2 linked regions of the Maricaulis maris genome follow. The protein of the gene in region 1 interacts with the protein of each later gene in a pairwise test. Links are inferred from orthologs where the notes say so. Each region holds a gene or a part of one and is shown on either strand. Other genes may lie near its edges.

Region 1 (11,598 bases):
AGGATCCGGGCTTCCAGGATCGGGCTTTCCATCCGTTGGGCCAGCTCGATCGCCTCGGCAAAAGAGGTTTCAGCCTCCTCGAAGCGTCCGAGCTGGGTCAGGGCATTGGCCATGTTGTTATGGGCTGCGAGGACGAGCGAGTTGTCCTGATACCGATCGAGGGCATTCTGAAAATACTCGACGGCGCGATCGTATTGCTGTGCGTCCGTGTAGATGGACGCCATGGATTGCAGTGCAATCGACTCGCTGCGCCGATCGCCGAGCTCCCGATAGATTTCATAGGCCTTTTGATAGTGGTCGAGCGCGGCTCCGTGTTGCCCGAGCACTTTCTCGATGCGCCCGAGCGAGGTGTAGATATCGGCGAGCAACTTGGTCGCAGTCGGGGCCTCGCCAAGACGGTCCAGGGCCTGTGCCGCAAGCGGAAAGGCATCCTCGGCGCGGCCCACCCGCGTGAGGGCTTCGGACTGCAGCCACCATGCGGATGCAAAGGCCATGTCACGGGCTTCGGGAAGGGCTTCGGCGGCAAGTGCCTCGGCCAGCTCGGCCAACGCCAGGGCCTCGGTTGGATCGGCCATCATGACCGATTGAGCGCTCTCGATGGCGTCCTGGTATGCCGGTGCGGGAACGGTTGATTGGGTCAATGCCGCATCGGTCATGCTGACGATGACGGAACACGACATAGCAACCATGATCAAGAGTTTCCAAACCTGTCCGAACATCGACTTCTCCTGTGGCGGCCTGCCGCCTGCACGTTTCTCCTATACCAAGCATGATTGAAGAAATGGCTAATCAACCGTGACGCGCAACCCGGCTAACAAAAAGGGCGCCGACAGGTGTCGGCGCCCTTGATGATCAGCCTTGGAAGAGGCCTAGAAGCGCAGCTGCAGTCTGGCGCCGGTTGTCGCAGCGGAGAACTCGGAGCTCGTCTCTTCGCCGGACAGGTTCTGGCGGGCAAACAGGCTCAGGCTGCTGTGGTCCGACCCGAGCGGGGTGGAGTAGATCAGCTCGGTATAGACCGGACGACGCCCACCCAGTTCCCACGTCTCTGTTTGAACGCCGAGGGCACCGGTTTCGCGGTCGGTGACGGCCATGCCGGTATAGCTCAGCGAGCCTGACTCGATGTGTAGCGGCTGGACGACGCTGAAGCGGATCCCGTCGCGTTGACCCAGAACCGTGTCAAACTGGACCGAGATCTGTGCCGCCGTGCTGTCGATGCGATCCGCCACCGCGATCAACCCCTGATCGAACTGCGTGGTCCGGGTCTGGGCTGCGGTGAACGAGGCACCAAGGGTCAGCCGGCCCGACGGACGCGCTTCCAGGCCGAATGTCAGGGCCGTGGTATCGGCACCGCCCTCGAAGGCCAGGACGCTACCGCCCTGGGCGCCGAGCAGGCCGGTCGCCTCGTGCAGCTGGGTCAGGGTTCCGCTGACCGTGAGGGTCTCGCTCAACGGATGAACGATCTCGAGATTGACCGCCGCGGCCTGGTAGGGCGAGACGCCGTCAAACAGGGCGCGCTCCTCGCCGGTACCGGGGACGGCATAGACCGCTTCCTCGATCGTCGTGGTGACACCCAAGGATAGCTCGGTATCGCCGAACAGGGTGAAGCGGCTGGCCGCAAAGGCACCGCCCGAGGCAAAGCCGAGCACCGGATTGACGCCACCGGTTTCCGGACGATGGTCCGAGAACAGGTTGAAGGCGTTGTGGCTCGACAGGGCCAGCGCGCCTTCGCCAACACCCATGGCCATGGAGCGGCCGCTGGTTTCATCGCGAAGCTCGATGCTCGCATGGAAACCGAGATTGCGGGCCAGGCCCGGGTTCGAAGGATCGAGGCGGGCGGCTGTCGCGGTCAGGGTCAGATTGCCTTCGCGGGAGAGAACCCGTGAGGCCTCTGAAACGTCCGAGAAAGCCGTCCCCGTGAAGGCCGCATCGGTGCGCTCGAAGATGTACTGCTCGGCATAGGCGCTTGCCACCGATTCAGCCAGCGTGCTGCCAACCAGAAGGTCATCGACGGTGATGGTGAAGTCGCGGAAGCTGTCACCGATATCCTCGAACACAGTTACCCGGTTCTTGTTTGCATAGCGCAGCGTCAGGCGGCCACCTGTGATGATCAGGCTTTCTGCCGCGACCGGGTCGCCACGGCGATCTATGCCGTAGAGATTGGCCGGATCCAGCGGAGACATGGCACCGGCCACATCCAGCATGCCGCGCCCGTAGACCGCGTCGACACCCGGGTCACCGAGATCGCGGGCCGAGAGCAGCAGGACGTCAGCGACTTCGCTGCCATCGAGCCAGGTCCACCAGCCCTTGACCAGTGCCGCAGCTCCAGCGACCAGCGGGGCCGCAAAGGAGGTGCCGGTGGCCCGTGTCACGCCGCCTTCGCCGTCGGCGACAAGCAGGAGCTCACCCGGAGCAACCAGATAGCGATCCATCAGCCGGTTGCCGTCTTCACAGACGCCATTGACCAGCAGGCAGGCATCTCCCGGACGGTTGGAGAAGGATGACATATTGCCGAGCGGATCGACGGAGCCGACAATGATCAGATTGTCGAGCACCGGAACGCCGGTCCAGTCGAGGTCGGTCGTCTGGGTCGAGCCGTCATTGCCGGCCGCCACCACAAAGGTGATGTTCTGGGCATGGGTCGCAACGCGATCCTGACGGAAGACCTCGGCCCATTCCTGGTGCAGGGTCCAGCCCGGTACGCCGAGCGACATGTTGATGACATGCGTGCCACCACGGGCCAGGCGGTCGATGCCGTCAGCGACATCGGACCAGCTCGCCGTGTGGGACTCGTCAAACGGATTGTAGAAGAGCATGGACGCGTGCGGGGCCACACCCATGATGCCGACACCGTCAATCGGTGCGCCGATCAGGCTGGCGACCGCGTCACCATGATTGACGTTGAGATAGGTACGCTCACCATGCTGGCCGCGGACGGAGTTGGTATCCACGTCCCGGACGCTGAAGTCCAGAACGCCCACGGTCGGGCGATAGCCCCTGTCATAGCTGGCGGCCAGGGCCGGTGACCAGTTGATGGCCGGCATCCAGTGATCGACGTGGTCGACCCCGGAGAAGGACATCAGGCTGTCATAGAAGGTCAGGAAGAATTCCGAGCGCTCGGCCTGGGTGACAGAGGCGAGGCTGTCAGGATCATCGAGATCAATCCCGAAGCGGGCGAGGAGTTCGGCCATGAAGGCCTCGTCCATGGTCTGGCCGGTACGGGCCAGAACGGTCTCGCCAAACACGGCTTCGGCACGACTGATCACGTCCGCCAGCCCGGTGGAGATCGCCTGGTAGTCGCCATTGTCGTTGGCGGCTTCATTCCACTGGCTGTTGAGATCGCCCCAGATCGGGCCGACGTCCTGCCAGAATGGATTGATATCGCCCCAGAACGGATTGATGTCCCCGCCGAACGGATTGATGTCGCCCCAGAACGGGTTGATGTCCCCATAGAAGGGATTGATGTCCCCACCGAACGGATTGATGTCACCCCAGAAGGGATTGATATCGCCCCAGAATGGCGAGATGTCGCCGTAGAAGGGATTAATGTCTCCGCGGAACGGGTTAATGTCACCGCGGAAGGGATTGATATCCCCCCAGAACGGATTGATGTCGCCCCGATAGGGATGCAGGAACGTGTCCCCGGCTGCATCCTGATCGCTCGATTCCTGCGCATTTACAGGTGCATACAGTCCCGACAGGGAGAGTAGTGCAACTGCGGCCGCTCCAGACTTGAAATACTTACGCATGAGGCCCTCCGCCAAATTTCATGCGTGCAGTATTCCCGCGCTACCTATCGATCGAGCTAACCAGCGCGGTTAACAAAGCCTTAAATTGATCCGCTGGTTAACACCGGGTTGATCCGGTGGCCGTCGGATCAACGCTGCGAGCCGGGTGTCTCCGGCCATGACCGGCCTGACAAACAAAAAAAAGAGCGGGGCCATGCGGCGCCCGCTCCTCTTTGTCATCTGGCTGTCTGGCTGTGGCTCTAGCGGACGCGGTCGCGCAGCGAATTGAGTTGATGGGCGACTTCCTGTGTCGCCTGGGTCATCTGGTCGACGGCCACCTTGCCGCGGGCGACCGACTGGCCGGAGCCGCGGACGCCGTCGAGGATTTCCTTGACCTCACTGTCGAGCGCCGCGATCCGCGAGGCGATGTCCTCGGTGGCTTTCGCGGTCTGGCCGGCCAGGGCCTTGACCTCGCCGGCGACAACGGCGAAGCCGCGGCCGGCATCGCCGGCACGCGCCGCTTCGATGGTCGCGTTCAGGGCGAGGAGATTGGTCTGGCTGGCGATCGCCTCGATCGTCGACAGGATGGCATTGATGCGCTGGGAGGCATCGGTCAGGGCCTCGACCCGGCGCTCAAGCACCTGGCTGGACTCTTCGACCTGGTTCATCGCATCGCGGGCGACCTGGGCGGCCTCTGCGCCCTGGGAGGCGCGTGCGGCGGACTCGCCAACGGCTTCGGCGATCGCGTGGGTGTCGGCATTTCCGCCCGCAGGGGCAACGGTATCGTCGGTGTAGGCGTAGGCGTTCATCGGAGGGTGTCCCTGATTGACATGTCTTCCGCCAGACTTACCCGGAGATGGTAAACGGAACGGTAAAAGCCCGGCCGGCTTTGCCGCATCTTTTTTGGCGCGTGTCCTTGCTGCCTGCAACTAATGCGTGTATGTTCAGGATATAAGGAGATGAGGCCATGAAAAGCTTGTTTCTGCCTGTCCTGATTGTGCTCGTCTCAGGGCCGCTGGCCTGTGGTCCGTCGGCTGCCGTGCAGGACGCACTACACGGTCCGCAGCCGGCGGTCCGCGCGGAACCCGCTGGCGCAGCTGGTGAGACAGGGCGCTTCCTGGGACTCTCGGGCGCCTTGACCCTGTCGGTTGAGACAGCAGACGGGGTGATTGAGGTCCGCCTCGCGGAGATTGATACGCCGGTGCCCGAAGCCGCGTCGGCGCAGCTTGGGCTCTGGCTGGAGGGGGAAGAGGTCTCGCTGATCTATTCCGGCCTGCGCCGGGACCGCTATGACCGGGCACTGGCACAGGTCCGCACCAACGGGCTACGGGATGGCAGGCGGGATGAACAGCTGTCTGGCGATGACGGAGGCGCCGGTCCCTCGGATTGGCTGCAATACCGGCTCCTCGAAGCAGGCCTGGCCCGGGTCATGACCCATGCCGACAATCATGCCCACGCCACAGACCTGCTCGCGGTTGAAGCCCGCGCCCGATCGCAGGGTGTGGGCCTGTGGGGCGATCCGGCCAACCGGATCCGGGACAGCCATCCCGATGCCCTGGCCCAGGATGTCGGCAGCGCGCAGATCGTGAGCGGCCGCGTCCTCGACGCGGTCCAGCTGGACTCCGGCCGCATCTACCTCAATTTCGGCAATGATTATCGCACTGACTTTACGGTTCGCATCGACGCGGAAGATGCCGAGGCCTTCAGCGCGGCGGGTCTGTCACCCGACACGCTCGAAGGGCGCCGTGTCCGGGTGCGAGGCTGGCTGAGCGTTGAGAATGGTCCGATGATGACGCTGGACCATCCGGCTCGTCTGGAAGTCCTCGACGAGACGTCTGACCCGGTCATCGCGCGCTGACGCCTGGCGATGCGAATGGCTGCGGACCCGCCGGTCGCTTGGGGCGCGCAAACGGCTCAGGCCATGCGCCCGGGTTGGGCGCACGGCGCCGATGCCAAACTTGTCCGCGCACTCCGGGAGTTCGCCGCGGGTCGACCTCCAGCCCATCAAACACAACGGTAAGGTTGGCCAGAGCAAGCGGGCGGGCGGGCAGGCAGGCGGCCTCCGTCTTGAAGGACGAAGCGCCCTTGCGCGCCATAGCGGGACCCGCACCCGTCAGGCGGGGTCCCGGCTGGAAGGCGTGCGATCAGGCGCTGGGGATCAGGCCGGCTTCGACCGGGTCACCCACGGCGGCGCACAGATGATTGCGCAGCTTGTCGAGAGCCGCATTCTCGATCTGGCGCACACGTTCCTTGGAAATTCCCAGCGTCTGGCCGAGTGTCTCCAGGGTCGAGCCTTCCTCACTGAGGCGGCGTTCCCGGATGATGAATTGCTCGCGCGGATTGAGACCGTCAATCGCCTGGCCGAGCCAGGCCGAGCGACGCTCACTGTCGGTCTTTTCCATCACCTCCAGTTCCGGAGCGGCACTCTCGTCGACCAGGAAGTCCTGCCACTGCGACTGGTCCTCATCTCCCACGGGCGCATTGAGCGACCGGTCCGAGGCGCCAAGGCGCGTCACCATGGTGTCGACGTCGCTTTCGCGAACCCGCAGGTCCTTGGCGATCTGCTCCCGGTTCTCCGGGGTGATGGACATGCCATCCAGGTCGCCGATCCGCGCCCGCATCCGCCGCAGATTGAAGAAGAGTGATTTCTGGGCCGAGGTGGTGCCGGTCCGGACAATCGACCAGTTGCGCAAGACATAGTCCTGGATGCAGGAGCGGATCCACCAGGTCACATAGGTGGAAAAGCGGACATCGCGCTCCGGGTCGAAACGCTCGGCGGCTTTCATCAGGCCGATATTGCCTTCCTGGATCAGGTCGGAAAACGGCAGGCCATACCGGCGGAACTTGGCGGCGACCGCGATGACGAGGCGCATGTGAGCCTCAGTCAGAACGTGCAGGGCAGCCTCGTCGCGGTCATCTTTCCAGCGCCGGGCCAGATCGGACTCGTCTTCGCGCGACAAGAGCGGTCTGGACATGGCAGATTTCACGAAACGTTGCTCACCGGCATCACGTGCCTGGGACGATGTGGTGGAACGCGCAGTCACGGTCGGGCCGCTTGGCATGGTCTTCCTCCTTCGCTTCAGGGAGGCTTACGCCCGTACCGGGGTTTCGGATCACTGGCGCTGGTCGCGCGACTGCGCATGGCTGCGTCGCACGGGACCCGTACCGATACTGTTTCGAGGGTTGATCCGCTGGCTGGCTGGCTGGCAGGCCGAGCCGGTCCGGCCAGCGATGAGTTTTCCGTGGCCCGGATCGCGACAAGGCCCGTCAGGGAAGATGCGGTGAGGCTTTGAAGGATACGGCCAGCTGGCTGACAAGGGTTTCATGGATCTCTCCGCGACAGGCGCGAATGTTCAATCGGCGTGCAAAGTCGATGCCACCCCAACTCCCACCGTCATCCCCCGGTCGCGGCATCGCCGCGATCCGGGGGACCTCAGCGCTTCGGGTGCCGTGCGAAGCGGGAATAGTGAGGCGAGGGCGGCCAGATTGAGCGGAACGCGTTGAAAACCCGGCCCAAAACGAAAACGCCCGGCCAATAGCCGGGCGTTTCGCATCAGTCTCGCTGCTTGATCGGGTCGATCAGGCCGCAACCTTCTTGGCGAGCGAGTCGGACAGCATGACGCGGGCCGCCTCGTGCTCGATTTCCTCGACCGCGGCCAGTTCGCGAACCATCCGGTCGAGCGCGGACTCATAGAGCTGGCGCTCAGAATAGGATTGCTCCGGCTGGTCCTCGGCACGGTGCAGGTCGCGAACGACTTCGGCGATCTGGATCAGGTCGCCGGAATTGATCTTGGCTTCATACTCCTGGGCCCGGCGGCTCCACATGGTCCGCTTGACCTTGGCCTTGCCCTTCAGGGTCTTCAGCGCGTCCTTGACGATCCGGTCGCTGGACAGTGGCCGCATGCCGGATGCTTCGGTCTTGGCCGTCGGCACGCGCAGCGTCATCTTGTCCTGCTCGAAGGTGACGACATAAACTTCAATGTCGAACCCTGCGACGCTGTCTTTTTCAACGCCCGTCACGCGGCCGACGCCGTGCGCGGGATACACAATAAAGTCGCCCTTTTTGAAAGACTTGTCGTTTTTCGTCATGGATGCTCTCTCGTTGGGCCCTGCTGCCACGGAAACGCAAAAGCTCGCAGATCGCTCTCAAAGAAATTCCGGCACCCATCCGGCTCCGAGATCGAAAATTCTGCGCGCAAATCACCGTGTAGAAAGGCAGGTGGCGCGACAGGCGCTACCCATCAATGTGAATAACATACCACAAAATTCGGCGTTTTCCAAACGGTAGGGTTCGGTTAACCCGATCCGGCTAGTCGCCCGTGCCCGGTTTTTCCGAGAAGTATTTCTCGAATTTTCCGGTCTCTTCCGCCATCGCATCGGCGTCGGCGGGGGCGTCCTTGCGGAGCGTGATATTGGGCCAGGACTCGGCAAATTTCGAGTTGATGGCCAACCACTTGCCGTCCTTGTCGTCCTCGGTGTCGGGCTTGATCGCCTCGACCGGACATTCCGGTTCGCAGACACCGCAATCGATGCATTCGTCCGGATGGATCACGAGAAAATTCTCGCCCTCGTAAAAGCAGTCAACGGGGCAGACTTCCACGCAGTCCGTATATTTGCAGCGCACGCACGCGTCGGTGACAATATAGGTCATGTTGGCCGTGGTCAGATCTGGGACAAGGTTGCTGCCGGGACATGGGCTGCGACGGGTTTTTTGTCAACGGGTCCGCAGTCGCGCTTCTGCACGTGTGCGCGCGAAGATGCGGTCGCGGTCCTCGACCGCAAGCAGCGGCCCGATGCGCCGGATGAAGGCGTCCTCGAAGGGCGATTTCTCGCCATCGGCCAGCGCCACCAGCCATAATTGCTCGACCAGGGAGATCCGCTCCTGCCGTGACAGGCAGGCTTTCACCACCTTGGTGAAGCGGTGATGGTCAATGGCGCTCTCGGCGAGCTCCTCGCCCTGCTCGAGCACATGCGCCACCCGGGCCTCGGACAGGCCGAAGGCGCCAGACAGGATGACGCGGATCTGGTCCTGCTCGCAATCGGCATAGATACCGTCAGCCAAGGCCGCCTCGACCAGCAGGGCGCAGGCGGCGATATGGGGATCGGTCTCAGGCCGCAGGTCGGCTTCGGCCGGAGCGAAGAAGTTTCGGATGGCGTCAAACATGGCTCTCTTCCGTCTGTTCGTCGTCGACTGATCGATAGAGCTGCTGGGCTTCTGCCGCTGGCCCGCGGCGTGTGCCCAGGGCCAGGATTTCAAGCTGCACGATCCGGCCATTGCGGGGCAGGGTCAATATGTCACCTGCGCGCACCAGGGTCGCCGGCTTGTTGATGCGCCGGGTGGTCCCGGCGCTGGTCAGTCGCATCCGGCCCTTGGAGACCGTGGTGGTGGCCAGGCTGCGCGTCTTGAACTGGCGCGCATGCCAGAGCCAGATATCGATCCGCAGGCCTTCGCCCATCTCGCTCATGGATGCGCCTTTTAGTCCTGCGGGTCCGCGGTCGGCTTGGCCGCCGCTTCGTTTGCCGGGGTCTGATCGCTTGTGGCGGCCGGCTCGGTCTTCTGGGTCTGCTCGCCTTTCGGAGTCTGCTCGCTTTTCTGGGCGTGTCCTGCGGCCTTGCGCCGGCGCTTACGGGCCGGGCGCGGCTTGCGCTCGGGCGGCGCGGTGAGCGTCAACGCCGCAAGGGCAGCAAACGGGCTGTCCGACAGATCCGGGGGTGGCGCCGTGACCACCGGTTTGCGTTCGGCCGACGGGCGTGGCCCGGCATGCTTGCGACGACGCCGGTCCCAGCGCTCGCCCTCGGCTTTCTCCGGATCCGGACCCTTCTGGATGCGGCGATAGCCGAGCGCGGTCAGTGTGCCGCGCAGATCCTCGACCGAACAGCCCAGCAGGGCCGTCATGTCGGCGGTCAGCGGGAAGCCCTGGCCTTCATCCTTGCCGGCTTCGCGCAGCGTGTCGGCGAGCCGCTCCAGCATGTCGAAACGGACCGCGCGCGGTCCGCAAGGCTGAAAGCCGACGGCGGCGTAGTCGGCGCGACTGCGAGAGCGGTCATTGGCGATCGAGGTCAGGCCGGGGGCCGGCATCCAGGCGAGATCGGTCCGACCGGCCGCCACCGCGTGCAGCAGGGCGTTGAGCCGGGCCGGGGCCGGTTTGACCAGTTCAGGGACATAGATCATGTGCTCGCCGATCCGCACGCCGGCGGCGCGCAGCGAACGCCGCTCGACCTGGGACAGGTTGCGCACATCATCGCTGATGGTCAGGCGGGGCAGGGCGCCGCCGGCTTCATAGAGGCGCCAGGCGAGGCCGCGGGCGAGACCGGGCATGTCGTCGGACTGACCGGCATCGCGCAGCTTGAAGAGCGATGCCAGCTGGGTCTCGATATAGCTGGCCACGCGGGCCTCGAGGCCGGCGCGGGCGCGAGACTGGGTCTCGGGAGCGCCGAGATCGCCACCGATCAGTTTGACGGCGGGCTTGAGAGGCGTCGGGCCCGGGATGAGCTGGGCGACGGTCTCGCCATTCCAGCTGATCTGCCCGTCATCGGAAAAAGTGATGTCGTCCATGGTCGTCTTCGCCAGGGCTCCCAGCCGTCTGTTGATCTCAGGGCGCAACGCACGCAGCGCTGCCGATTTCAGGGTCCGGGCTTCCAGTTCGCGACCCTGGACGTCCGGTTTGAAGGTCAGGCCGGCCAGACGACCGACGAAATGGCCTTCTACCGTAACCTCCCCATTGCTGGCGACCCCGGCCAGCAAATCTCTTTCATCGCGCAGCCCTTTGACGAGCGCGCTGGTGCGGCGATCGACGAAGCGCTGCATCAGGCGTTCGTGCAGGGCGTCGGACAGCCTGTCCTCGATCTCGCGGGTCACACCGCGCCAGTGCGTCGGGTCGCGGGTCCAGTCCGAGCGGTGCGCCGCATAGGCCCAGGTGCGGACATGGGCGAGACGGGCGGCGAGCGCATCGACATCGCCCGAGGTCTTGCGGAAACGCTCAAGCTGACCGGCCATCCAGTCGTCCGGCAGCCGGTCGCCCGGTCCGGTCAGGTGGAGAAAGATCGTCTTGATCAGGCGCGCATGGGCGTCCAGCGTCGCCTTGCGGAAATCGGGCAGGCGGCAGGCATCCCAGAGGCGGCTGACGCCGGCCGGTGAGGTGACCCGATCGCGGATCTCGCGATCGGTGGCCAGAACACCCAGCGCCTTTTCGTCCGACGCCTCGCCGACCCGTTCCAGCATCCGGTCGCGCGACGGCTTGCCGAGCGTGAATTGCAGCGCCTCCAGCGAGCGCTCATCGAGATCGGGGTTGCGCCATTGCAGTTTCTCGACCGGCGCGAAGCGGTGATGCTCGACGGCCTCGACGAGATCGGGATCAAACGCCCGGCAGTCAGCTGTCTCGCCAAAGCTTCCGTCATTGCGGAAGCGACCGGCGCGGCCGGCGATCTGGGCCAGTTCGGCTGCGGTCAGACGTCGCCGGCGGCGACCGTCAAACTTGCGGCTCTCGGCGAAGGCGACATGGTCGATATCCATGTTCAGCCCCATGCCGATGGCATCGGTGGCGACCAGGAAGTCGACCTCGCCGGACTGGTAGAGCTCGACCTGGGCATTGCGGGTGCGCGGCGACAGCCCGCCCATCACCACCGCCGCCCCGCCGCGGCGGCGGCGCAGCAGCTCGGCGATCGCGTAGACGGCCTCGGCCGAGAAGGCGACCACAGCCGAGCGCCTTGGCAGGCGGGTGAGCTTGGCCGGGCCGGTATAGCTGAGCTGCGAGAAGCGCTCCCGGAAGGTGATCTCGGCCTCGGGGACGAGCTCGCGGACCATGCGGTACATGGTCCCGGCACCCAGCAGCATGGTCTCCTCGGTGCCCCGTGCCCGCAGCAGCCGGTCGGT
Region 2 (15,479 bases), 900 kb from region 1 along the record:
TACTGAACCGGAAGAACTCGGCTCTGTCGTAGTCTTCCCTCATGAAAGCCTGCGCAAAGTCGAACCGCACCGGTCCGAATGGTGAATCCCAGAAGATGCTCAAGCCGGCGGAGGCCCGCAGGGCCAGATCGTCGACCGTGAACACCGCTTGTGTTCCCTCGTCTACCTGATCAGCCGAATCCAGCAGGCCAAGCGTGCCGAACTCGGTGAACAGGCTGCCTCTCACCCCATACTGCTCGGGAAGACCGAGCGGGAATGAGACTTCCAGTGCGCCCACTGCATAAAGCCTGCCACCCAGGGCATCGCCCCGGATCAATTCGCCGGTATTCGGGTCACGCGACACGGCGCGCGGCCCCAGACCGGCCACTTCAAAGCCGCGGAAAGAGTTCCCGCCCTTGAAGAAACGATCGTTGATGCGAACCGAGTCGCCGCCCCAGGGCAGGACAAAGCCGCCATTCATGGTGAAACTGGCGACCACGTCGTCACCCAGAAGCCCCGGGAAGAACGGACGGTAGACCGCACCATTGATCTCCGAGCGGACATAGCGGACATCGCCGCCAATACCCGCGAAGCCCTGCGTGAATTGCAGGCGGTAACCATTGCTCGGCTCGATCGGATCATTCAGGCGTGACCAGTTGAGTGTGTAGGTCAGCACCGAAGTCGCCCGACTCCCGGCCTGGTTCAGCAAGGCCGAAGAGGCCGAGGAAAAGACCAGGACATTGTCCGTCCGGTAGGTGTAGCCGAGCTGGAGATTGGTTGACGCCGTAACCGGGAAGCCCAGTCGCAGGCTGGCACCGGTCGACTCGGTCTGGAAGGACGCTTCCGACAGGAAGTCGGAATTGACCCGGAACAGGTCAAAGCCGGCGGCCAGGTTGCGATCAAGGAAGCGCGGCTCGGTAAAGCGGATGTCCAGCGACTCCCGGTTCGAGGAAGCCGAAATCCGGAAACGCAGGAACTGGCCACGACCGCGCAGGTTTCGCTCGGAAATCGACAGGTCCACCAGGAAAGCATCGGTGGAGGAGAAACCCGCACCGAAGGCCAGCTCACCGGTCGGCTGCTCGGTCACCGCCACATTGACGCGGGCCCGGTCCGGCGCCGATCCGGGTGTTTCCTCGACCTCGACATCCTCGAAAAAGCCGAGACGACGGATATTGTTGCGCGAGCGGTCCATCAGGACCTGGTTGAAGGCGTCGCCCTCAACGATGTCGAGTTCGCGCCGGATCACCTGGTCGACGGTCCGGGTATTCCCGGAAATGTCGATGCGCTCGATATAGACGCGCGGGCCTTCATCGATGACGAATTCGACGTCGACCGTGCGATCGTCCCGGTTGCGACTGGACAGCGGGCGGACATTGACGAAGGCATAGCCCGCGGCACCGGCCGAGAAGGTCAGCGCATCGATACTGTCTTCAATCAGCTGGCCCTGGAACAGGTCGCCTTCCTGTACCGGCAGGATGGCCTGAAGGAATTCCGGATTGAGATCGGGGATCTCGGTGCGGACCGTCACTTCGCCGAAATTGTAGACTTCGCCCTCATCGATCGTGATCGTGATGTAGAAATCGCGTTGATCCGGCGTCAGTTCGGCAACGGCCGAGAGCACACGGAAGTTGGCATAGCCCTGATTCGAATAGAATTGACGCAGCAGCTCGCGGTCATATTCGAGACGATCCGGGTCATAATTGTCGTTCGACGAGAAGAAGCGCCACCAACGCGATTCGCGGGTCACCAGCTCGCGGCGCAGGCGACGGTCGGAATAGCTTTCATTGCCGATGAAGTTGATACGGCGAACGCCGGTGACCGGTCCTTCGGAAATCTCGAAGATCAGATCGACCCGGTTCTGCGGCTGCTCGACGATCTTGGGCGTCACGGTCGCGGCAAAGCGACCGGAGCGACGATAGACTTCGATGATACGCTGGACGTCGGACTGGACCCGCGAGCGCGTGAAGATCGCGCGCGGTTGGGCCTGGATCTCGTCGGTGATCTTCTCGTCATCGATCGCGCTGTTCCCCTCGAGGATGACGCGGTTGATGATCGGGTTTTCCTGCACCCGGACGATCACGATCTCGCCGCGATCCTCCATCTGCACGTCGGAAAACAGGCCGGTCGCAAACAGGGTCTGGATCGACAGGTTGACCAAGCGGCTGTCAAACGGCTGGCCCGGCTGGAGCAGCAGGTAGGACAGGACCGTGTCGGCCTCGACCCGCTGATTGCCCTCAACCAGGATTTGCCGGATCACCGGAGCCGCAACAGGCTGTTGCACCTCTGCCTGGGTGGTTGCGGGAACTTCCGCACCCGATTGTTGTGCCGTGGCTATCGCCGACACGCTCACAGTCATCAGGGCTGCGAAAAGCACGCGCAGTACACTCACCATGGAAGATCGCCGCTTGCTGGGCCCGGTCAGAAAATCTGGCCGAGCAGATAATTCAGGTCATTCCAGGTCGCTACAAGCATCAAACCGAGCACGAAAACAAGCCCCACACGGAAACCGAGTGCTTGGGCCTGCATGCTCAGCGGACGCCGCGCCACCGCTTCATAGGCGTAATACACCAAATGCCCGCCGTCGAGGATGGGTATCGGTAGAAGATTGACCAATCCCAGTCCGACAGAGAGGAACGCAGCAAGATTGATGAGGTTCACGAGCAGCAAAAACACGCTCTCACCGGCGCTATCGCCAGCCTCGATGCTGGTGCTCGCGGTCTGCCCGGCCGCCGTTACAATTCCGACAGGTCCGTTCAGCAGTTCTGCCGACGCCCGCCCGGTCACCACGCGCGACACGTAGCGCGCCGTCATCGATACCACGGACCATGTCCGGTCAATGCCCTGGCCCACGGCTTCGATCGGGTTGTAGCGATCCTGCAGGGCCGATCCCTCGACCGAACCGAGGCCAATCCGTCCCAGCGTACGGGTTCCGCCGAAACGGTCCTCCTCGCGCTGCCCGCGCGGCGCAGCCATGATCACCATGGCGGTGTCATCGCGCACGATCTCGAAGCGCAACTCCTCGCCGGGACGCCAGACCACTTCGGTGATGATGTCCTGGAAAGTATCGATCCGGTTGCCATTGATCGCCGTGATCCGGTCACCGACCTCGAAACCGGCCTCTTCGCCGGCGCCGCCCTCGACCACGCTGCCGACAATCGGCAGCTGGTAGGGCTGGCTGCCAAAGGTCATGGCGATCCCCGAGAAAATCACGATCGCCAGGATGAAATTGGCAATCGGTCCGGCCGCCGTGATGAAGGCACGCTGCCAGATCGGCTTGAAATGATAGCAGCGATCCGCCGCCTCACCCATCTGCTGGCGGAGCTGTGCCAGCTTGTCCGCGTCGGGTTCGCTGGCGGCGCCGGCATCGCCGAGAAACTTCACATAGCCACCAACCGGGAAGGCCGCGACGCGCCACACCGTGCCGCGCTTGTCCCGCCATGACACGAGGGTCGGGCCGAACCCCATCGAGAAGGCTTCGGCATGAACGCCGCAGAATCGCCCGGCCCAGTAATGCCCAAGCTCATGAATCACGACGACGATCGAGATCAGGAAGACAAAGGAGAAAATGGTCAGGAAACCGCTGCCGATCAGGCTCATGGAAACACTATCCGTCGTTATGGGTTTGCAAGGCGCTCGACCATCAAGTCCCGTGCCATCCGGCGCGCGCGGCTATCAATGGCGAAGACATCTTCAAAAGCCGTTAGCGTGCGCGGCATGTCGGCATCCGACAGGCTGCGCTCGAGAACCTCTTCAACGCCTGCGGCGATGTCAAGGAAACCGATACGGTCCGCGAGAAAAGCCTCGACCGCGATTTCATTGGCGGCATTGAGCACGGCCGGCGCGATCCCGCCCGCCTCGATCGCCGCCCGGGCCAGCCGGATCGCCGGGAAGCGGGTCAGGTCGGGCGGCGCGAAGTCCAGTCGGGCAATATCCGTCAGCCGCAGCCGTTCGACCGGTGCCGCCATGCGCTGCGGCCAGGCCAGGGCACTGGCGATCGGCGTGCGCATGTCGGGTGAACCCAGCTGCGCCAGCAGGGAGCCGTCCGCATACTCCACCATCCCATGGATGATCGATTGCGGATGGACGACGACCTCGACCTGGGCCGGCGGCAGGTCGAACAGCCAGCAGGCCTCAATGACTTCGAGGCCCTTGTTCATCATCGTCGCACTGTCGATGCTGATCTTGGCACCCATCGTCCAGGTCGGATGGGCCAGGGCATCGGCCCGGGTCGCTCGGGCCATGGTCTCCCGGGAGGCCTCCCGGAACGGACCGCCCGAGGCGGTCAGGGTGATCGAGCGAATGGCTGCCCGCTGGCCCGGATCGAAAACCTGGAAGACCGCATTGTGCTCACTGTCGACGGGCAGCAGGGTGGTGCCACAGCGAGCCGCCTCGTCCATGAACAGCGCGCCGGCACAAACGAGGCACTCCTTGTTGGCGAAGGCCAGCGCCCGACCCTGCCGCAGCGCGGCCAGGGTCGGCTTCAGACCCGCGGCCCCAACGATGGCGGCCATGGTCCAGTCGGCCTCGCGCGCCGCGGCCTCACAGACCGCGGCGTCACCGACGCCGATCTCGACATGGGGATAGTCCTTCAGCGCGGCCTGCAGCGCCGGGGCCGCAGCCGGATCGGCGATCGCCACGCATTTCGCCTGAAAGCGGATGGCCTGGCGGGCCAGCTCGGCGGCATTGCTTCTGGCGGTCAGGGCTATGACGGCATAGGCGCCCGGCTCCGCCCGGCCGATCAGGTCGAGGGTGGCCAGGCCGACCGAGCCCGTGGCGCCCAGAATGGAAACGCGGCGCGCGGTCATGACGCCTCCCAGCCCAGCGGCCAGACGCGCATGGTCAGGACGGCCACGATCACGGCCAGCATCAGGGCGTCGACACGGTCGAGCACACCGCCATGTCCGGGGATCAGCGTGCCGCTGTCCTTGACCCCGAAGCTGCGCTTGAACACCGACATGGCCAGATCGCCGCCAACCGAAGCCAGGGCAACGGCGAGCGCAAAGGGGATGATCCGGGCGGGATCGAGCCCGAACAGGAGACCGGCCGCCCAGCCCGCCGCACCGCCGGCCAAAACACCGGCCAGGAAACCCGACCAGGTCTTCTTCGGGCTGGTCCTGGGCAGGAGTTTGGGACCCCCGATCCACGTCCCGACGATGTAGGCGAGACTGTCCGCGGCCCAGACAATGGCAAAGAGCAGGACAACCGCCTTCAGGCCGTGATCCGGCTCGGCCCGCATCGCCGCCAGCAGGCCGGCCGACAGCGCGACATAGAGCACGCCCAGCACTTCGCTCGACCAGCCCCGGCGCCAGCGTTCAATGCCGCTGGCCAGGGTTCCCGCAGCGCCCCAGGCGAGCGCGTCGAGCACACCGCTCTGGCCCGCCAGCAATACCGTCCCCGACGCCGTCGCACAGGCGATGGCGTAGGCCACCGGCGGGGCGTCCTTGTCGGACATGTGTATCCATTCCCAGGCCATGGCTGCCGCGAAGGCTGCCACCCAGGCGGTGAAGGCAATATCGCCGACATAGAGCAGCACGACCGCGAGCGGACCGAGGAGCAGAGCCGAAATCAGGCGACGCCGGAAAACCGGATCACGCGGCGCCGACATCGACGCCTCCATAGCGGCGGCTGCGCTGGTGGTAGGTCTTGATCGCGCGCGCCAGGTCCTCGCGGGAGAAGTCGGGCCAGAGCACGTCGAGGAAGACCAGCTCGGCATAGGCGGCCTGCCAGAGCAGGAAATTGGAAATGCGTTGCTCGCCACTGGTCCGGATCATCAGGTCAACGTCGGGCAGAGCCGCCGTATCGAGATGTCCGGCGATCGCAGCCTCATCGAGCGCGTCTGCGTCGAGCTCGCCGGCAGCCGCCTCGCGGGCAATCGCCTGACAGGCCCGGACGATCTCGTCACGCCCGCCATAATTGAAGGCGATGGTGAGGTGGAAGTCGGTATTGTCCCGGGTCCGCGCCTCGGCGCGGTCAATGATCGCGACCAGGTCAGCGCCGAGATTGTCACGACGGCCGATGATGCGGATACGCACCCCGCGCTTGGCCAGCCCTTCCAGATCGGCCTCGACATAATGCTTGAGCAGTTCGAACAAGGCCCCGACCTCATCGGCGGGACGGTTCCAGTTCTCGGTCGAGAAGGAAAAAAGGGTCAGGTAGCGGACGCCCAGCTCGCCGGCGTCCTCGACGATGCGGCGGACGGTTTCAACGCCACGCTTGTGGCCGAAAGAGCGGGGGCGGCCGCGGGATTTCGCCCAGCGGCCATTGCCGTCCATGATGATGGCGGTATGCCACGGTCCCGGCTGGTCAGCGGAAGCGTCGTCGGTCATTCTTTCGCTCCGCCAAACGGGGTGATCAGACCTGCATGATTTCTTCTTGCTTGGTCTTCAGGGTCTCATCAATCCGCTTGATCGCTTCATTGGTGAGTTTCTGGACGTCCTCCGAGAACATTTTCTGTTCGTCCTCGGACAGGTCGCCATCCTTCTCCATCTTCTTCAGCGCGTCCATGCCGTCGCGCCGCACATTGCGCACAGCGACCCGGGCATGCTCGGCATAGCCACCGGCCAGCTTGGCAATTTCGGCGCGGCGCTCCTCATTGAGCGGCGGGATCGGAATACGCAGGAGCTGCCCTTCCATCACCGGGTTCAGCCCGATGCCGGAATTGCGGATCGCCTTGTCGACCGCGCCGACCATGCTCTTGTCCCAGACCTGCAGCGTGATCATGCGCGGTTCCGGAACGGAGACATTGCCGAGCTGGTTGATCGGTGTCAGCGCGCCATAGGCCTCGACCTTGATCGGGTCGAGCAGGCCGGCACTGGCACGACCGGTCCGCAGACCGGCAAATTCCTTGCGCAGGGACTCGATGGCACCGTCCATGCGCCGTTTCAGATCATCTTCGTCGTACTGGTCGCTCATGGCGTTCTGGCTCTTTCTTGGTCTACCGGACCGGGTCTGGCTGGCCGGGTTGAACCGGTCAGGTCTAACCGGCCGGAGTCTCGGTCTTCATCTTGCCGATCATGGTGCACTTGCCCTCCCCGGCCAGCACACGCGCGAGACCATTGGTCTTGTGGATATCGAACACGACGATCGGGATCGCATTCTCGCGCATCAGCGTCACGGCCGATGCGTCCATCACCCGAAGGTCGCGGGTCAGCACATCGAGATAGTCGAGCTGATCATAGCGCTCCGCGTCCGGATGGGTCCGCGGATCGGCGGCATAAACACCATCGACCTGGGTGCCCTTGAGCAGGGCATCGCAGCCCATTTCCGCAGCCCGCAGGGCCGCCGCCGTATCGGTCGTGAAGAAGGGGTTGCCGGTGCCGGCCGCGAAGATCACGACCCGGCCCTTTTCCATGTGTCGGATGGCGCGGCGGCGGATATAGGGCTCGCACACCGTGGTCATGGGAATGGCGGACTGGACGCGGGTCTGAAGGCCGATGCGTTCCAGCGCCGTCTGCATCGCCAGGGCGTTCATGACCGTGGCCAGCATGCCCATATAGTCGGCGGCCGCCCGGTCCATGCCCTTGGCCGCGCCGGACAGGCCGCGGAAGATATTGCCGCCACCGATGACCAGGCACATTTCCGTGCCGGCCTTCACGGCCGCGGCGACTTCGCGCGCGATCCGGTCAGCGGTATCAATATCGATGCCATAACTCTGGGAGCCCATCAGGGCCTCACCAGAAACTTTCAGCAGTACACGCCGGAATTTCGGCGCGCCCGCCTGGCCATCAGCCGGCCCGGATGCAGAGGAATCAGTCACGGCGTGCAGCATATAGAAAGCGGCGGCGCTGGAAAGCGCCGCCGCTTGTTGTCAGGGAGATCAGGACTTGCCGCTTGCAGCAGCGACTTCAGCCGCGAAATCTTCTTCCGGGCCCTTCTCGACGCCTTCACCCAGCGCCATGCGGACGAAGCCGGAAATCGTGACCGGGGTCCCGAGTTCCTTGGACGCCGCTTCAAGAACCTGCTCGATCGTCGAATCCGGGTCCATGACGAAGGCCTGCTTCAGCAGCACGACTTCCTCGTAGAACTTGCGCATGCGACCTTCGACCATCTTCTCGACGATGCTCTCCGGCTTGCCCGACTGACGCGCCTGGTCGGCAAAGACTTCGCGTTCCTTGTCGGCGATCGCGCTGTCGACACCGTCGACATCGACCGAGACGGCCACGGCCGGGGAACCGGCGGCGACGTGCATCGCGATCTTGCGGCCCAGCTCGGCCAGCTTGTCGGCGTCACCCTCGGACTTCAGACCCACGAGAACGCCGATGGCGCCCATGTCGGTGCCGGCCGGATTGTGCACGTAGGACGCAACCACGCCCGGCTCGGCCACAACAACGGCCGCGCGACGCAGGGCCATGTTCTCACCGATCGTCGCGATCAGGTTGGTCAGGTGATCCTCGACCGAACCGCCATTGGCCATCTTGGCAGCCTTGATTTCGGCCACATCACCGCTTCCGCCAATGGCGAGACCGGCGACTTCCTTGACGGCGGCCTGGAACTTTTCGTTCCGGGCGACAAAGTCGGTTTCGGAGTTCAGCTCGACCACGGCACCCTTGCCACCATCGGTGGCAACAGCGACGAGACCTTCAGCGGCAACGCGATCAGCCTTCTTGGCAGCCTTGGACAGGCCCTTCTTGCGCAGCCAGTCAACGGCGGCTTCGAAGTCGCCGTCATTCTCGCTCAGCGCCTTCTTGCAGTCCATCATGCCTACGCCGGTTTTTTCGCGCAGTTCCTTCACGAGAGCAGCGGTAATGGCAGCCATCGGTTTCTCCTGGATTTCGCTTTGGATCGAAACGTTACGCTTCGGTCTTGTCAGATTCGGATGACGCGTCAGCGACGGGGGCTTCAGCTTCGGCAGCCGGAGCGTCCTCGGCCTTGGCTTCCTCGGCCGGAGCTTCGGCAGCCGGTGCCGCTTCAGCTTCGATCAGGGTCTCGACCGGTGCTTCGGCTTCACCCAGATCCATGCCCATCGCCATCTGGCTGTCGCTCATGCCGTCGAGGACGGCGTCGGCGATCAGGTCGCAGTAGAGCGAAATGGCGCGGCTGGCGTCGTCATTGCCCGGGATCGGGAAATCGATCAGGTCCGGATCGCAATTGGTGTCGACCACGGCGATGACCGGGATGCCGAGCTTCTTGGCTTCCTGGATGGCAATGCCTTCCTTGTTCGTGTCGATCACGAACATCAGGTCCGGCGTGCCGCCCATGTCCTTGATACCACCGAGCGAGCGATCGAGCTTCTCGCGCTCACGGGTCAGCATCAGCTGTTCTTTCTTGGTGAGGCCGGCCATGCCGCCCTCGCTCTCGAACATGCCTTCCAGCTCGCGCAGACGGGCGATCGAGTTGGAGATGGTGCGCCAGTTGGTCAGCGTACCGCCGAGCCAGCGCTGGTTCATGTAGTATTGCGCGCAGCGACCAGCAGCCAGGGCGAGCGGCTCGGAAGCCTGACGCTTGGTGCCGACGAACAGGACCCGACCGCCCTTGGCAGCCGTTTCGCGCACTTTCACCAGGGCCTGGTGCAGCAGCGGGACGGTCTGGGACAGGTCGATAATGTGAATGTTGGACCGCTCACCAAAGATGAAATCCTTCATCTTCGGGTTCCAGCGGTGGGTCTGGTGTCCAAAGTGACAACCAGCTTCAAGCAGCTGACGCATGCTGAATTCAGGGAGAGCCATCGATTTTCCTTTTCCGGTTGGCCTCCACGGGGCGGAGCCGCCTGCACCTGCAAGCGACACCGGAGCGTCTGGCCAAAGACCGGACGTAGCCCCGTGTGCGTGATGGCGCGGCTTATAGGCGCGTCATGCCCGCTTGGCAAGCACGCGAACCCGCCGGAAAGACAGTGCTGGCATGCGTTGACGGGCGGCCGTCAGACGGTCTCGACCGAGGCCACGCCCTTCACCCCTTTCAGGGCAGCCTGCAGCGCCGCATCGGCGGAGTGGCGGCCCGGCAGGCGCATCTCGATTTCACCACCATCACGCAGCGGCATCAGCAGGTCGATCACTGCGTCATGACTGGCATCGGCCCGCTTGTTGGCGCGTTCGAGACGGGCATGCACGCTGGTCAGGGCGTCCGCCAGATCGAGTCGGATGCGCAGGCGTTCGGCCGACACCTTGGTGTCGAGCAGCTCGATCCGGTCGGCGAAGAAGGAAATCTGCTCGTCACGCTCATCAACGCGGCAATTGACCAGCACGGCCTGGCCGCTGTCGAGCAGGTCGCGCGAGGTCCGCAACAGTTCCGGCGAAACGAAAACCTCGAACTCGCCGGTGGGGTCGGACAGGGTCGTCCAGGCAAAACGCTCCCCCGACTTGTTCGAAACCCGTTCCTGACGTCGCCGCACCATGCCGGCCAGACGCAGGGCCGTTGCCCCGTCGGCTACGCGGGCCGGCGCCTCGGCGTGGAAGACCACGCCGCGACCGGCGAGATGCTCGCGCAGGTCATCGAGCGGGTGACCGGAGAGGTAAAAGCCGATCGCCGACAGCTCGGCGTCGAGACGCTCGGTGGCGGTCCACGGGTCCGGCTCGGGCAGGCGTGGCCGCTCGAGCTGGGCCTCGTCCCCGCCGCCGCCAAACAGGCTGGCCTGGGCGCTCTCGCGTTGCTCGGCAGCATGCTGCGCCATCGAGATCAGGGTCTCCGCGGAGGCCATGACGCGGGCGCGGTCCGGATCAAGCCCGTCGAACGCCCCGGCCTTGGCCAGGTTTTCAAAGGTGCGCTTGTTGATCTGGCGCGGATCGACGCGCTCGGCAAAATCATAGAGATCGCGGAACGGCCCGTTGGCCTCGCGCTCGGCCACGATATGCTCCATGGCGACGAAGCCGACATTGCGGATGGCGCCGAGGGCAAAGCGGATCGTCCCCTCCTCGACCGAGAAATCGGCCTGCGAGGCATTCACATCGGGCGGGCGCACCTCGATCTTCATGCGCCGAATTTCCTGGAAGAAGGCGGCCAGCTTGTCGGTATTGGCCGCGTCCAGCGACATCAGCGCGGCCATGAACTCGACCGGGTAATTCGCCTTCAGATAGCCGGTCCGGTACGCGATTGCGGCATAGGCGGCGGCGTGTGACTTGTTGAACCCATAGCCGGCGAACTCGGCCACCAGCTCGAAGATATAGGAGGCTTTCTCGCGGCTGACGCCATTCTTCTCGGCGCCCTCGAGGAAACGGACCTTTTGCTTGTCCATCTCCTCCTTCTTCTTCTTGCCCATGGCACGGCGCAGAAGGTCGGCTTCGCCGAGCGAATAGCCGGACAGGATCTGGGCGATCTGCATCACCTGTTCCTGGTAGATGATGACGCCGTAGGTTTCCGACAGCACGCCTTCCAGGTCGGGGTGAAGATTGTCGACTTCCGCCCGGCCGAATTTGCGGTCGACATAGACGTCGATATTCTTCATCGGACCGGGCCGATAGAGCGAGATCAGGGCGATCAGATCCTCGATCGCATCCGGCTTCATCTTCTTGAGCGTGTCGCGCATGCCCGAGGATTCCAGCTGGAACACGCCGATGGCATGGCCCGACTGCAACAGGTCGAAGGTCGCCTGGTCATCGAAATCAATGCCCTCGATGTCCGGCACCTCCTTGCCCGCCGAGGCGATATAGCCGAGGGCGCGGGCGATCACCGTCAGGGTCTTGAGGCCGAGGAAGTCGAACTTCACCAGCCCGGCCGGCTCGACCCATTTCATGTTGAACTGGGTGGCCGGAATATCGGAGCGCGGATCGCGATAGAGCGGCACCAGCTCGGTCAGGGCACGGTCCCCGATGACCACGCCGGCGGCGTGGGTCGAGGCGTTGCGGAACAGGCCTTCCAGTTTCAGGGCGACGGTCAGCAGGGTATCAACCGACTCGTCATTGCGGCGCATCTCCTTGAGCCGCGGCTCGATATCGAGCGCCTGGGCCAGGGTGACCGGGTTGGCCGGATTGGCCGGCACCATCTTGGCCAGACGGTCGACCAGGCCGAGCGGCAGCTGCAGCACCCGGCCGGTATCGCGCACCACGGCCCGCGCCTGTAGCGTCCCGAAGGTGATGATCTGGGCGACCCGGTCATGCCCGTATTGTTCCTGTACATAGCGGATCACCTCGCCGCGACGTTCCTGGCAGAAGTCGACGTCGAAGTCGGGCATGGAGACACGTTCGGGGTTCAGGAAGCGCTCGAACAGCAGGCCGAAGCGAAGCGGGTCGAGATCGGTGATGGTCAGCGCATAGGCGACCAGCGAGCCGGCACCCGAGCCGCGGCCCGGCCCGACCGGGATGTCATTGTTCTTGGCCCACTGGATGAAGTCCGAAACGATCAGGAAATAGCCCGGGAAGCCCATCTGCCGGATGATGCCCAGCTCGAAATCCAGACGCGCGCGATACTCGCTTTCCGGTGCCGCCGCATTGATGGTGGCGAGGCGTGCGGTCAGCCCCTCATGCGCGCGCGCGATCAGCTCCTCGCTCTCATCGCGGCCTCCCACGGTCGGGAAGCTGGGCAGGATCGGCGCGTGGGTGCGGACCCGGAAGGCACAGCGCCGGGCGATCTCGATCGTATTGGTCAGCGCTTCGGGGAGATCGGCGAAGCGCGCATTCATCTCCTCCGGCGTGGTCAGATAGTGATCCGCAGTGACCCGCCGCCGGTCGGCGACCGACACGAAGGAGCTCTCGGAGATACACAGCAGGGCGTCATGCGCCTTGTGCATGCCGGGATCGGTGAAATAGGCCTCATTGGTCGCGACCAGCGGCAGGTCGCGGGCATAGGCCTCGCGGACCAGCCAGTCCTCGGCCTCCAGCTCGACCGGCAGGCCGTGCCGTTGCAGCTCGACATAGAGCCGGTCGCCAAAGGCCGTCTCGAGCTGGCCGAGATAGCTGGCAGCTTCCGGATGACGACCGCCGGTGACCAGACGGTTGAGCACGCTGTCCGGCCCGCCCGTCAGCGCGATCAGTCCGGCACTGTGGTCGAGCACCAGCGCGAGCGGAATATGGGGTTCCTCGGCGCCATCAACATCGAGAAAAGCGGCGCTCGACAGCGCCATGAGATTTCCGTAGCCGACACTGTCCTGGGCCAGCAGGACCAGCGTGCCATCCGGCTCTGCGCGCTCCCCGGGGTGCGGGTCACCCAGACGGACTTTCAGCGTGCAGCCAACAATCGGCTGAACCCCGGCGCCCGACAGCACCTCGGAGAATTCGAGCGCGCCGAACAGGTTGTTGGTGTCCGTCAGCGCGATCGCCGGCATGCCATGGGTCTGGCAGGCTTCGGCCATCTTGGGCATGCGGATGGCACCCTCGAGCACCGAATAGGGCGAGCGAACCCGCAAATGCACAAATGGATAGTGCGCGCCCATACGCCGCTCCCGCATCCGGTCGCGAGGTCCAGCCGGTTCCCCGGCCGGTTTCGCGCCCTGCAAACCGATCCCACCCTGCCCGGCCGCGTGCGCGAACACACGCATCCCGAGTCAGGCGGATCAGTCTAGCGGGTTCAGGCAGCGCCGAGAACCGATCCCCACATGGCGATCATCCAAGCGAAACCCAAAACAGCTGTGGCAGCGGATACATCGTGAACCAGACGGCGCATGTCATTCTCCCCGAAATGCGTGTTCTGCATTTGTTCTAAATCGGGGCGTGACAGGCGTCAAGCGAAATGTTCCACTTTTGTTTCATGGGCGATTCGCGCGCGAGATCGCGAGGCTAGACAGGCTCATAGGGCGTGAGCCGGCCATCGGCGAAGGTCAGGATCCGGTCCATCCGGCTGGCCAGCTCGTGATTATGGGTCGCCACCAGGGCCGCCGCGCCCTCGGCCCGCACGGTCTCGCGAAAGGCCTCGAACACGGTTTCCGAGGTCACCGGATCAAGATTGCCGGTCGGCTCGTCAGCCAGCAGCACGTGCGGCGCGTTGGCCAAGGCGCGGGCGATGGCCACCCGCTGCTGCTCCCCGCCGGACAATTGCGAGGGCTGATGCAGGAGCCGGTCACCCAGACCCAGCTGGGTCAACAGGAGTTCGGCCCGCTCGCGCGCGGCCTTGGCCGGCACACCGGCGATCAGCTGCGGCAGGGTGATATTTTCCAGCGCGTCGAATTCCGGCAGCAAATGGTGGAACTGGTAGACAAAGCCGATCTCGCGCCGGCGGATCGAGGTGCGGTCGCGGTCACTGAGATCCCGCGTGGCGCGCCCCCTCACCCGGACCTCACCGCCATCTGGGCGCTCGAGCAGGCCCGCCGCATGCAGGAGCGAGGACTTGCCGGAGCCGGACGGCCCGACGAGGCCGACAATCTCGCCCGGCGACAGGGTCAGGCTGGCTCCCTGCAGGACCGGCAGCTGACCCGCTTCGGTGACATAGGTGCGATCGATCGCGTCGAGCTCGAGAACAAATTCACTCATAGCGCAGCGCCTCCACCGGATCGAGACGGGCCGCACGCCAGGCTGGCGGGATGGTCACCAGCAGCGAGATCGCAAAGCCGAAGACGGTGATGAAGACCACCTCACCCCAGTCGAGCTGGGCCGGAATGCGGTAGAGGTAATAGACGCTGGGATCCCAGACCTGGGCACCGGTCGTCCAGGTGATGAAGTCCTGGATCGGGCCGATGAAGGTGACGAAGAGAATACCGAGCATCAGGCCGGCAAAAGTGCCCGCCATGCCGATACTGGCGCCGACGATCAGGAAGACCCGCATGATCGAGGCGCGGGTCGCACCCATGGTGCGCAGGATGGCGATGTCGCGCGACTTGTTCTTCACCAGCATGACCAGGCCGGAAATGATGTTCATGGCGGCGATTGCGACGACAATGGACAGGATCAGGCGCATCGCCGTGCGCTCGAACTGGAGCGCGTTGAAGAAGGCCGGATCGAGCCGGGTGTAGTCGTAGACGGTGGCATTGAAGCCGGCGATGGCCCGGATCGTCTCGACGAAGAGCGGCGCCTGGTCGGGATCATCGAGCCGGACCTGGATCAGGTCGACCGTGTCACCGCGCAGGAAGAAGAGCTGGCCCTGCTCCAGCGGCATGAAGGCCAGGCTGTTGTCGATGGTCGAGACACCGGCAGCCAGGATGGCGCCGACATAATAGGCCTTCTGCTGTGGCCGTGCGCCAAAGGCGGACGGCGCGGCCCGCGCCGACAGGAAGGTCACGCGGTCGCCGACACTGACACCGAGACGCTGGGCGACTCCGGTGCCAAGGACGATCACATCGCCACCATTGCGGCCTTCACCGAACTCGCTGAGGTCGCCGAACTGCAGGCCGGTAAGGCTGCGCGGGTCATCCCCGGACTGGACCACATCCATCCGGGCAAGGTCCTCGGGACGCACGGCGAGCACCTGGAGAAAGGTTTCATACCGGTCCGAGGTCGCCATGACCTGGCCGGACACCACCGGATCGGCGCTCTTCACGCCGGTCATCGCCTCGATTTCGGTCAGCAGGCGATCAATCTCGCCGGGATCAATTTCCCGAGTATCGACATAGACATGCGGCTGAAAGCCGAGAAGCTGGTTAAAGAGCTCGGCGCGGAAGCCGTTCATGATCGACATGACGGCGATCAGGCCGGTGACCGCGA

What was found.
Region 2: the proteins of AAA969_RS11560 (region 1) and rpsB interact in binary tests that used the Escherichia coli proteins (3 or more experiments, as listed by UniProt). The link is inferred for Maricaulis maris from one-to-one orthologs.

Annotation. Positions count from the first base shown.
Region 1 is NZ_AP027270.1:2,435,271-2,446,868, reverse strand. What follows is about bases 7,537-10,521. They hold AAA969_RS11560 (RNA-binding S4 domain-containing protein), read right to left. Parts: upstream 9,191-10,521; coding sequence 8,882-9,190; downstream 7,537-8,881. Other genes in these bases: AAA969_RS11555 (helicase-related protein), read right to left, coding at 9,202-10,521; AAA969_RS11565 (TerB family tellurite resistance protein), read right to left, coding at 8,440-8,889; fdxA (ferredoxin FdxA), read right to left, coding at 8,035-8,376; AAA969_RS11575 (CarD family transcriptional regulator), read right to left, coding at 7,537-7,814. In the rest of the region: AAA969_RS11600 (EAL domain-containing protein), read right to left, coding at 1-719; AAA969_RS11595 (S8 family serine peptidase), read right to left, coding at 870-3,746; AAA969_RS11590 (methyl-accepting chemotaxis protein), read right to left, coding at 3,986-4,534; AAA969_RS11585 (thermonuclease family protein), read left to right, coding at 4,693-5,583; AAA969_RS11580 (RNA polymerase factor sigma-32), read right to left, coding at 5,870-6,787; more of AAA969_RS11575, read right to left, coding at 7,305-7,536; more of AAA969_RS11555, read right to left, coding at 10,522-11,598. UniProt on the Escherichia coli protein: Involved in the recycling of free 50S ribosomal subunits that still carry a nascent chain. Binds RNA more specifically than DNA. Binds with very high affinity to the free 50S ribosomal subunit. Does not bind it when it is part of the 70S ribosome.
Region 2 is NZ_AP027270.1:1,529,408-1,544,886, forward strand. The notes cover bases 7,707-10,458. They hold rpsB (30S ribosomal protein S2), read right to left. Parts: upstream 9,645-10,458; coding sequence 8,769-9,644; downstream 7,707-8,768. Other genes in these bases: pyrH (UMP kinase), read right to left, coding at 7,707-7,747; tsf (translation elongation factor Ts), read right to left, coding at 7,796-8,734; dnaE (DNA polymerase III subunit alpha), read right to left, coding at 9,836-10,458. In the rest of the region: outer membrane protein assembly factor BamA, read right to left, coding at 1-2,371; AAA969_RS07175 (M50 family metallopeptidase), read right to left, coding at 2,398-3,576; dxr (1-deoxy-D-xylulose-5-phosphate reductoisomerase), read right to left, coding at 3,594-4,784; AAA969_RS07185 (phosphatidate cytidylyltransferase), read right to left, coding at 4,781-5,584; AAA969_RS07190 (isoprenyl transferase), read right to left, coding at 5,568-6,305; frr (ribosome recycling factor), read right to left, coding at 6,331-6,891; more of pyrH, read right to left, coding at 6,956-7,706; more of dnaE, read right to left, coding at 10,459-13,279; AAA969_RS07220 (ABC transporter ATP-binding protein), read right to left, coding at 13,623-14,312; AAA969_RS07225 (lipoprotein-releasing ABC transporter permease subunit), read right to left, coding at 14,305-15,479. UniProt on the Escherichia coli protein: Required for ribosomal protein bS1 (rpsA) to bind to the 30S subunit.